2 regions of the Cytobacillus oceanisediminis genome follow, and region 1 is predicted to be linked to the other one. Evidence: riboswitches for the same ligand, from Rfam matches in the RefSeq annotation. Region 1 holds a riboswitch; the other holds the start of a gene.
The links. Region 1 has a riboswitch for S-adenosylmethionine ahead of IRB79_RS09385 (2,3-diketo-5-methylthiopentyl-1-phosphate enolase). Riboswitches for the same ligand answer to the same signal wherever they lie in the genome.
Positions count from the first base shown of each region.

Region 2: another riboswitch for S-adenosylmethionine. It lies ahead of IRB79_RS25485 (methionine ABC transporter ATP-binding protein); the one in region 1 lies ahead of IRB79_RS09385 (2,3-diketo-5-methylthiopentyl-1-phosphate enolase).

Region 1 is NZ_CP065511.1:1,822,588-1,827,961, reverse strand. Features, by position in the region: gene IRB79_RS09400 (1,2-dihydroxy-3-keto-5-methylthiopentene dioxygenase) at 72-614, opposite strand; gene IRB79_RS09395 (methylthioribulose 1-phosphate dehydratase) at 668-1,303, opposite strand; gene IRB79_RS09390 (2-hydroxy-3-keto-5-methylthiopentenyl-1-phosphate phosphatase) at 1,300-1,962, opposite strand; gene IRB79_RS09385 (2,3-diketo-5-methylthiopentyl-1-phosphate enolase) at 1,955-3,187, opposite strand; SAM riboswitch class I at 3,274-3,377, opposite strand; gene IRB79_RS09380 (pyridoxal phosphate-dependent aminotransferase) at 3,469-4,641, opposite strand; gene IRB79_RS09375 (carbon-nitrogen family hydrolase) at 4,785-5,374, shown strand, end outside.
Region 2 is NZ_CP065511.1:5,046,413-5,051,786, forward strand. Features, by position in the region: gene IRB79_RS25475 (MetQ/NlpA family ABC transporter substrate-binding protein) at 1-480, opposite strand, end outside; gene IRB79_RS25480 (methionine ABC transporter permease) at 499-1,098, opposite strand; gene IRB79_RS25485 (methionine ABC transporter ATP-binding protein) at 1,139-2,170, opposite strand; SAM riboswitch class I at 2,279-2,379, opposite strand; SAM riboswitch class I at 2,479-2,577, opposite strand; gene IRB79_RS25490 (DMT family transporter) at 2,651-3,565, opposite strand; gene IRB79_RS25495 (MocR-like pyridoxine biosynthesis transcription factor PdxR) at 3,697-5,121, shown strand; gene IRB79_RS25500 (PAS domain S-box protein) at 5,249-5,374, shown strand, end outside.

The sequences.
Region 1 (5,374 bases):
AACATGTAAAAAATATCCAATCGTTATAGTGAGAAAATAAAAACCCAATGCCGGGGCAATGGGTCATCGAATTATTGATGGACTTCCTTTTTTTCATAAATTGGCACCCATCCTTCTGTGGTAACAAAAATCCGGATGGCTACTACTTTTCGATCATCCTGGAGGGTAAAATAATGACGGATGTTTTCAGGTACGGATATTAAATCGCCAGGATTCAGGAATACTTCAAAGAATCCCCCATCTTTTCCTTGTATAATAAAAACTCCATGGCCGCTGACAATAAATCTCACCTCATCATCAGTATGATGATGTTCCTGCTGGAAATTCTGAAGAAGCTGCTCCAAATTTGGCGTATTCTCTGAAAGGGAAATTACATCCTGTGCCTTATATCCTCTTCTTTCTGAAATATCCTTAATTTCTTCAGCAAATGCAGCCAGAATTTCTTGTTTTTCATCATCGGAAAGTAAATATTTTTCCTTCAGAATTTCAGGCAATTTGCCAATTGCCCATTGCTCATAGATAACCTCCTGCTTTTCCAGAAAAGCTGCAACCTCTTCCTGATTCCTGATTTCTTTTTTTGAATTTTTCAGTACGATATATGCCAAACTAATCATTCCTTTCTATTAAAATCTTTCTCCCGCATTGTTTAATAACAGCAGCTAATATATTAGACTACTTTAAATAGCTGATTGCGCTTATATTCCAGAAGCCTTAGCTGATAGCGGAACAGAAACTCTGAAGCCTCAAGGATCTTTTTAGCCTCAAAGGAGGTTTTGCCCCATACCGTAATTCCATGATTTCTTATTAAAACAGCACCTGCATCTTCATGTATATGGGAAGAAAAACACTTAGCCAGCGTGGGAATATGTGCATGATTCGGAATAATCGGAATCTCAAGAACAGCATCTTCCTCCCATTTATCAAATGCTTTAATCAGCTCTTGCCCTTTAAATGTTACTGCCTCCTGATCACCATAAATTTCTGAGATGACATTATTATCTACTGTATGTACATGAAGACTGCATTCAGCTTTTGTTCTTCTATATATCTCAGTATGCAGAAGTGTTTCAGCGGATGGCTTTAGTTGTGTTTCCCCTGCCGGGTGTCCGAATTCATCAACAAGGAGAAAGTCTTCATCAGTGCGTTTCCTTTTATCCTTTCCGCTTGCTGTTACGAGGAATTGAAGGGGACGTCCGCTGACCTTAATGGCCAGATTTCCGCTCGTTCCCATAAACCAGTCCCTTTCTGCGAGCTCATCCTTAATATCTGCAAGCTCATTCCATTTTTCCTCAAGTCTGCTCATACCCTCACCTCATTTAATCTTTTTAAAAGCTCAATGCAATCATAGAACGATTCAAAGGCACAATGATTAAGGTTCATCTCTTTGCTTTTCTCCAGGAGCAGGTCTCTTGCTATGACAAAGTCTGCCTGTTTTGCAGCCTCCAGATCAGTTACTGAATCTCCGACCACCACTTTAAAGGTGTCCTCACCTTCTAGTTTCCTCATAATGGAAGGCTTGCAGCAGCCGCAATTATTATTGCAATTTTCATCGCAGCTATGGGGCCATAAGATTTTAATTGTATCACCGCTAAAATCAGAACTATTGCAGAACACCTCTTCAAAGGGTCCATACTTATCCAGTACAGGAGCCACAAAAAAATCTATTCCTCCGCTGACTATATAAAGCGGTATATTTTCTTTTGCCAGATAATCGATAAATGGCTGAAATCCCTCTCTTACTCTCGCATTTTCCAAGATGAAATCGGTGATATCATCTTTCAGACTGCTTGGGAGAAGGGAAAACATCTTTCCTACTCCTTCTTGAATGGAAATTTCCTGTCCCAGAACTTGATTTTTTATCCCTTCCCATTGGGAAGGAGCAAAGTGCTTCATGATATGAATGATGTTATCATTTTCGGTAATAGTTCCATCAAAATCACAAAAAACCGCTATTTTAGCCATTCTTTACAGCCACCTCTTTGTACCCCCACAGATCAATCGCTTTTTTTAATTCAGGGAAGTTTGATGGAGCATCTGTCAAAGAAGCCCCCTTTAAAATTAAATCAATTGCCTGGCGGAATGCCAAACCGCCTCCTCTTGCCCCATCCGGATGCCCATGTACGCCGCCTCCGGCATTGATTACACTGTCTATTCCGAAGTCTTCGAAAAGCAGAGGCACAAGACCCGGATGGATGCCGGCTGATGGAACCGGAAAGGTTCTTTTGCAGAAATCATTCTTAGTCAGAGCATCCCCAATTGATAATGCCTGAGTTTTTTCAAGGGCAACCGATCCATAAGGGGAAGGGAATAGAGACAAGTCTGCACCTGCATACCTGAGGAGTTTGCCTAAAAGCAAAGGATAGGAAATCCCATAAACACTTGAAGCAGAAAGAGCTCCACTAACTGCAGGATGTGCCATGATAGGCAGCCCAATCTCATCATCTTCTCTTAATGACTGCAAAACATCGAGCCCATAAGAGAATACATTGAACAGAAGAAGATCTGCACCAAGTCTGGATGCCTTCCTTGCCTTATCTTTTAATTCAAAAGACCTGCCTGTTAAATTTACAGCATATAGGGTACGGTGGCCTGTTTCCTCATAAACCTGCCTTAGCACTTCTTTGCCTTCGGTTATCCGGGCTTCAAAAGGTGTAAGGCGGTTTTCAAATAGAATTTCATCATCTTTTACAAGGTCGATGCCCCCTAGGGCCTGTTCCCTCAGCTGCGAAGTTAAAAAATCCATGTCTTTGCCGAGCACCCCTTTGAAGATGCTCATCAGAAGGGGTCTGTCATATACATTCAGTTTTTCCCTCAGTCCGTCAATCCCGAATCGAGGCCCGGGGAAAAAGCTTTTAAGTTCATTGGAAAACTGTAAATCTAACAATTTAATCTTTCCGTCCAATGACAGTTTTCCAAAGACTGTTGTTAATATTGCCGGTAAATCCGGACTGAAATTAACAGTGGGATAGGCAATCTTAATGACTGCGGCTGTTTCCTTTCTTTCTTCATCTTTAATAAGGTCTTCAACAGAAACGACCCTGCCTTTATGCTTTTCCAGCTGCTGTTTTTCAAGTTCGGGCAAATGGGTCCATGACCCGACCGTTAAGCCTAAAGCGATCTCCCCGGCCTTTTTCTCCGGGTTATGTTTTTCATCATGAATCAGATACGTTGCAATAATTTCACTCATGTATATTCTTCCTTTCAAAAATCAAAGAATGAGAACAATAAAAAACCTCTTCAAATAAGAAGAGGTTAGCATAGCAATCTAACATCTTCTTATCTTTCAGCTATAAGCTGCAAGATTTAGCACCGTGCTCAGGTATAAGTCGGTTGCCGGGCTTCATAGGGCTAGTCCCTCCGCCTGCTCTTGATAAGAAAACGAAATGAGTATTCAGTTAATTTAGAATTAAAATTTAATTAGAATTATGACAGTGCTTCGTGTTTTTGTCAATTGAATTATGAAAAAAATTAAAATAAATCTAATTTTTGTATTCGGGCCACCGCTTCTTTAAGTCTATCCTCAGATGTCAGCAAACCAGCTCTCACATACCCTTCTCCAAAATCACCAAATCCGATGCCAGGTGCAACCGCAATATGCGCTTTGTCCAAGAGATAGTCAGCAAACTCTTCCGATGTAAATTGTTCAGGGACCTTGAGCCATGCAAAAAAGGAGCCTTTAGGAGCTTGTACATCCCAGCCAATTTCCCTCAGGCCAGAGATGAATGTATTCCGTCTGGATTGGTATATGGAATTCAATTCATTAACACAATCCTGGGGTCCTGACAGAGCAGCTGCTGCAGCTTCCTGAACAGCACCAAACAAGCTGACGTATAGATGATCCTGCATAAGATTCAGTGCTGAGATGACACTTGCATTTCCAGCTGCAAATCCAACTCTCCAGCCTGCCATATTAAAGGTTTTTGAAAGAGTATAAATTTCAATTCCGACCTCTTTTGCCCCTTCTGCCTGAAGAAAACTTTCAGGCTTTTTGCCGTCAAAACCAATACCGCCATATGCAAAATCATGGACGATGCAAATGCCATGACTTCGGCTCAAATCAACTGTTTCCTGAAAAAAATCCTTGTTTGCCACTGCTCCAGTCGGATTATTTGGGTAATTAAGGAACATCAGTTTGGCTGTATTTAGCTGGTCTGCTGACAATTCACTGTAAACTGGCAAGAAATTATTTTCTTCTCTTAGAGGCATTGTCACCATTTTTGCTTTGGCAAGTGCAACACCTGACCAATAATCAGGATATCCCGGGTCCGGAACCAATATGCTGTCCCCAGGGTTTAAAAGGCATTGAGGGATTTCAACCAGGCCGGATTTACCACCAAAAAGGATGGCTATTTCGGTTCCGGGATCCAATTCAACATCAAATTCCCTTTTATAAAAGTCTGCAGCAGCCTTTTTTAAAAACGGGAAGCCCTGGAAAGGAGAATATTTATGGTTTTGCGGATTTACGGCCGCACTTTGAAGACTCTTGACAATATGCTCTGGGGTAGGCAGATCAGGATTTCCCTGTCCAAGATTGATGACATCATAACCTTGTTCGAGTTTTTTTCCCACTTTGGCTGTCAAAGATGCAAAAAACTGTTTAGGCAGACTTTTTAAAAGATCTGATTGCGGATAATTTACCAAATTGTTCACCTGCTTAAAAAAAAGATTGAAAATATAGTCACAAATGATATAACGTAAATGGTAAGTTGTAAAGTAAAATTTTGAAAATTTCCATCTATCGGACTAATTTTACCATAAGGATAAGATGATTGCGGGGGAGTTTTATGAAATTAAAGATTGCCTGTTTGCAAATGGATATTGCATTTGGGAAACCTGAGGAGAATTTTAAAACAGCCGAAACCATGATTAAAAAGGCGCTTAATGCTACTCCGGATGTTATTGTACTGCCGGAACTTTGGACTACAGGCTATGATTTGACCAGATTGGGTGAAATTGCAGACCAGGCTGCCGGGTCAGCACTAGTTTTTTTAAAAGAGGCCGCACAGAACAACCGGGTTCATCTGATTGGCGGATCTGTTGCAAAGAAAACACCCGAAGGCATTTACAATACTTTGCTGATTGTAGATAACAATGGTGACTTCATACATGAATACAGCAAGCTGCACTTATTCAAGCTTATGAATGAACATCTCTATCTGAAAGGAGGGACAGCCAAGGGAGTATTTTCTCTGGAAAACAGGAAGTTTGCAGGGATGATTTGTTATGATATCCGTTTTCCTGAGTGGGTGCGGACCCATACAGCGGAAGGTGCAGAAGCTTTATTTGTAGTAGCAGAATGGCCATTGGCCCGGCTGGCACATTGGCGGGCGCTTTTAATTGCACGTGCCATTGAAAACCAGTGCTATGTAATTGC
Region 2 (5,374 bases), 2.1 Mb from region 1:
TCCGTCATAGTCCTCGGACAATTTGATCAGCCCGGCTTCCTCCAGTAAAAGAAGGGCTCTTCCGCCATTTGAAGCATCATTTGGAATGGCAATTTTGCCGCCTTCCGGAATGTCTTCTACAGATTTTACTTTTTCAGAATAAAGACCCATTGGTGCTAATACAGTTGTCGCTATTGGGGTAAGATCCATATTATGCTCTTTAATAAAAGTGTCAAAATAAGCGACTGTTTGGAATGCATTCACATCAAGATCGCCTTCTGCAAGGGCAACGTTTGGCTGCACATAGTCAGAGAATGTCACAACTTCAATTTCAATGCCTTCCTTTTCAGCCTTTTCTGCAATAAAGTCCCAGATGCGTGTATCAGAACCGCTGACACCTAATTTAATTTTCTTTGTTTCTTCTCCGCCAGTCGTGCTTGAGCATGCTGCAGTGAACACAGCCAATGCTAAAATAATAAATGTTAAAAATAGTTTTTTCATGATGTATTTCCTCCTCATTTATCTTCTTCTGATTTTTTTGGATAAAATATTCCCGAATGACTGCAGGCCCTGAACCATGACAACTAAGATCGCAACGGTAATCAGCATGACTGTTGTATCGAATCGCTGGTAGCCGTAGGTAATGGCGAGGTCACCAAGCCCGCCGCCTCCGACTGCCCCGGCCATGGCTGATGCTCCGACCAATCCGATTGTCGCAATTGTAAAGCCTAATACCAGCGAACTGAGTGCTTCCGGAATCAAGAATTTAATAATTATCTGGCCCGGTGTTGCACCCATTGCTTCTGCAGCTTCTATGACTCCCGGATCTACCTCAAGCAATGAGTTTTCTATTAATCTTGCAATATAGGGCCCGGCATAAAATACCAGCGGCACTACGGCTGCAGCCGTACCAATCGATGTTCCGACAATAAGCCTGGTAATTGGGATAATGGCTACCATTAAAATGATGAAGGGAACAGATCTGAAAATATTAATAATGCTGTTTATGATGTTAAAAACAACGAGGTTTTCCAGCAGATGCCCTTTCCTTGTCACGACAAGCAATATGCCAAGCGGCAGTCCGATAACAGCTGAAAACAGCAATGAGAATGCCACCATTTGGACCGTTTCGATTAAGGCTTCTATGATTTTTTCCTGATTAACTAGCACGTGATGTCACTTCCTTTATTGAAACTTTTTCCTGGCTGATGTACTGAATAGCACGTCTGATTTCACTGTCCGGACCCTGGAATTCAACAATCAGGTTGCCAAAAGGTGTTCCCTGAAGTTCAGTAATATTTCCAAACAGGACGTTGAAGTCGATATTAAACTTTTTGGCAACCTGCGAGAGCAGCGGCTGTCCGGCAGAACTTCCAACAAAGTTGATTCTAAATACCTTTTGAAGCCCTTGCTGTCTTTCGATCACTTCTTTAATGGAGTCAGGTATTTGATCATTCATGACAGTGCTGACAAAGTTTTTCGCTGTTTGTGTATTTGGTGAGGAAAAGACATTAAAGACGGTTCCTTCTTCGATAATTTTTCCTGCCTCTATGACAGCGACACGATCACAGATCTCTCTGATTACAGACATTTCATGTGTAATGATCAGAATAGTAATGTTGTATTCTTTATTTATTTTTTTCAGCAGTTGCAGGATAGAGCTGGTTGTCTGCGGATCCAGAGCTGAAGTCGCTTCATCACATAATAGAATGGAAGGCTGGGTCGCCAGCGCCCTGGCAATTCCGATCCGCTGCTTTTGACCGCCTGACAGCTGATCGGGATAGCTGTTCGCCTTGTCTGCAAGCCCCACGAATTCTAATAGTTCTTGGACACGCTTTTTTATTTCATCCTTAGGGACCTTAGCCAGTGTGAGCGGCATCGCCACATTGGCAAACACTGTTTTCGAGTTTAAAAGGTTAAAATGCTGAAAGACCATCCCGATGTTTCTTTTCACTTCGCGAATTTCTCTTACAGATAAAGCCGTCAGATCATGTCCGCTGACAATGACCTTTCCTGAAGTCGGCTTCTCCAGCCAATTGACACAACGGATCAAAGAACTCTTTCCCGCACCGCTGAAGCCGATCACACCGAAAATCTCACCCTTATTAATCTTTAAGTCTATTCCATTTAAAGCAGCTACCTGCTGTCCTCCGCTTTCATAGACTTTCTTTAAATTCTGAAACTCTATCATTCAGCATCTCTCCTTTTCTAAAGTTATATCTTATTATTCCTATGCAAAAACTAAGAATTATATCCTGAAATTTACCCCTTCCATCAGAAGAGGTTTTTTGAAGTCCTCTCCTTATCTTTCAGGCTTTCGCCTGCTGGATTTGGCACAGTGCAGTCTGCCTGCTGCCGAAGCTTCATTGGGCCAGGTCCCTCTGCTTCTCTCGATAAGAATTATTCATATGTTTATGAATAGAATCCCGCTGTATTTTCCGGGTAAAACAAAAACCCTCTTCTAAAGAAAGAAGAGGGCAGCATTTATCAATGGTCCTCTCCTTATCTTTCAAGCAATGCTTGCTGGATTTGGCACGGTACACGCTGTCCGCTGCCGAGGTGTCATAGGGCCAGTCCCTCAACCTCTCTTGATAAGAAGATTTTTATTATTCGGTTGTTAATATGCTTATTACTTTACCACCATAAAGAAAAGGATGTCAATCATTATTTTTCAAATATTTTCACTTGGCCCATTTTCATAAATTTCTGTTACTTTAATAGAGCTATCTTTACGGTGAATAATCATCACACCTGCCAGAGCGATCATACCACCCGCAATGGATAACATAGCCGGCACCTCTCCCAGCCAAATCCACGCAATAACAAACGCTATTGCTGGTGTCAGGTAAAGAGAGCTTGTCGCTTCAGAAGCCCCTCCTACGGACGCAAGAAAAGCGAGGGCAATATATGGAATTACCGTTGGAAAAATCCCCAAATAGAGGACACTTAAAGTGGATTCGGCCGACGCATGAAAAATCTCATTACCAAGCCCAGGAAGATAAATCAGCATAAAACTAGTCCCTGCCCATACCGTATATGATGTAAATGACAAAAATCCGTATTTATTTAAATATTTAGTCTGAAACACGAAATAGATGCTTTCTGAAATGGAAGCAAGCAGGACGAATAAAATACCGGTTTGAATTTCAAGCCCGCCTCCTATACCAAGCGAAATAAGTGCGGCACCCGCAAAACTGACTGCGGAACCAGTCCACCTTACCCTTCCAAACCTTTCCCTTAAAAATAGAGCAGCCAAAGCAGCCGAAAAGATCGGAGTCATTGATACAATCAAGCTTGCCGGCCCGGCGCTTACTGTTTTTTCCCCAATGTTGAGTGCTGTATGATAAACCGTAAAACCAAGGAATCCAAGTATAAAAATAGCAGGAAGATCTTTTATATCCGGAAGACGCATCCTTGTCAGCAGTGCTAAGACACCAAGTGCAGCGGAACCTACTAAAAGTCTAAAAAGGGCAAGGTGCTCAGGGGAGTACGATTCAAGTCCAGCCCGAATTCCCGGGAATGCGGATGCCCAGAGAATGATGATAGAACTATGTGCCCCGATAATCATTAGTTTTTTATGAGCCAATTTCATCCCCCTTATCAACATTTCCAGCCATTATCTGTGCTGCTTTTCATGATAGTCAATAACTGATACAATGTCCTCAACCAATTAGGAAAGAATTTTACCAGCCAATTTTCATGAAGGCGGTTATATAGATGGATACAACACAATTGCCAAAATATCAGCAAGTTATTGAGACTATTAAAGAAAAGATTTCCAAAGGTGAATGGCCAATCGGAAGTAAAATTCCAAGCCAGCGGAAACTGGCTGAGGAGTTTGGAGTAAACCGAAGCACAATTATCACTGCTCTGGAAGAACTTGCTGCAGATGGACTAATAGAAGGGAAAACGGGGGTTGGCACTAAGGTTATTAATAATACATGGACTCTGCTCGCTTCAAGGCAGTCTGCCAACTGGAGTGAATATATCGATACAGGGATACACAGAGCCAGCGAAAAGATCGTTCAGGAAATTAATGACTTAGAAATGGATCCCACTTTTATACAGCTCAGCAAAGGAGAGCTTTCCCCTGAAATTTTCCCTGTGCAAACGATGAAGAAAGTTCTAAAGGAAGCTGCTGATGAATTGTGTGAACTCGGTTATGAGGAACCAAAGGGGTATTTGCCATTAAGACAGGCAGTCAGTGAGTATTTGGCAGCATACGGAATCTTCGCATCTCCTTCCTCCATACTTATTGTTTCTGGAGGGCTGCAAGCGCTGCAGCTTGTTTCACTCGGACTTGTGCAAAGAGGGGCACCCGTATTTCTGGAAAAGCCCTCTTACTTATATTCTTTACAGCTTTTCCGATCATCAGGCATGAATTTAAAAGGATTGCCAATGGATAAGGAGGGAATTATCACGAAAAGCATCTCTTTGAAGAAATACGAAAAAGGGAAATCCATTTTATACACGATTCCTTCCTATCATAATCCTACTGGAATTTTAATGACAGAAAAAAGACGGAGAGAACTGCTTGATGTATGCAGAACAGAACAGCTGCCAATTGTGGAAGACGATATTTACCGTGAGCTATGGCTTGATGAAGTGCCCCCTCCACCATTAAAAGCAATGGACAAAAACGGCCAGGTCCTTTATATGGGAAGCTTGTCGAAAACATTGAGTCCCGGACTTCGAATAGGCTGGGTAGCAGCACCTGAACCTGTTATCGACCGGCTTGCCGATCTTAAAATGCAGACTGACTATGGTTCAAGTTCACTTTCACAAAGGGTAGCTGAAAAATGGCTGTCCACCGGCCTCTATCAAAAGCATATGGAAAATGTACGTGAGCAGTTGAGAATTCGTCGTAATACTGCCCTAAATGCATTAGATGCTCACTTGTCCGGGATAGCAGAATGGAATTCTCCGGAAGGAGGTTTTTTTATATGGCTGAAAGTACCGTCTAATATTTCAATTCGAATCCTCTATCGGCAGGCTATTTCAAGAAAGCTGCTGATTAATCCCGGCAGCATATACAGTGACGGGCCGAATCATTTTATACGAATTTCATATGCTTATGCCTCTCTGGGGGAACTGCAGGAAGGTATATTCATCCTTGGAGAGGAAATTAGAAAGCTCCAATGAGAATAGTACCTAACAAGGTATCCTTTTCACAGTTGTTGGCATAGAGTGAAATTTATCCTATATGTCAATCTAAACATGTATTGTATAATGATGGAAAAGTGCCATTTTCCAAAAGGAGGGACAGAAAATGATTATGACCGAGAATCCTGCAGATTTATTCGCGGACAAAGTGGAAGCGAGGAATCTGCAGCTGGCCATTCAGCATTCCAGCGATGTGATTGCAAGAGTGACAAAAGAAGGCATTGCTTTATAT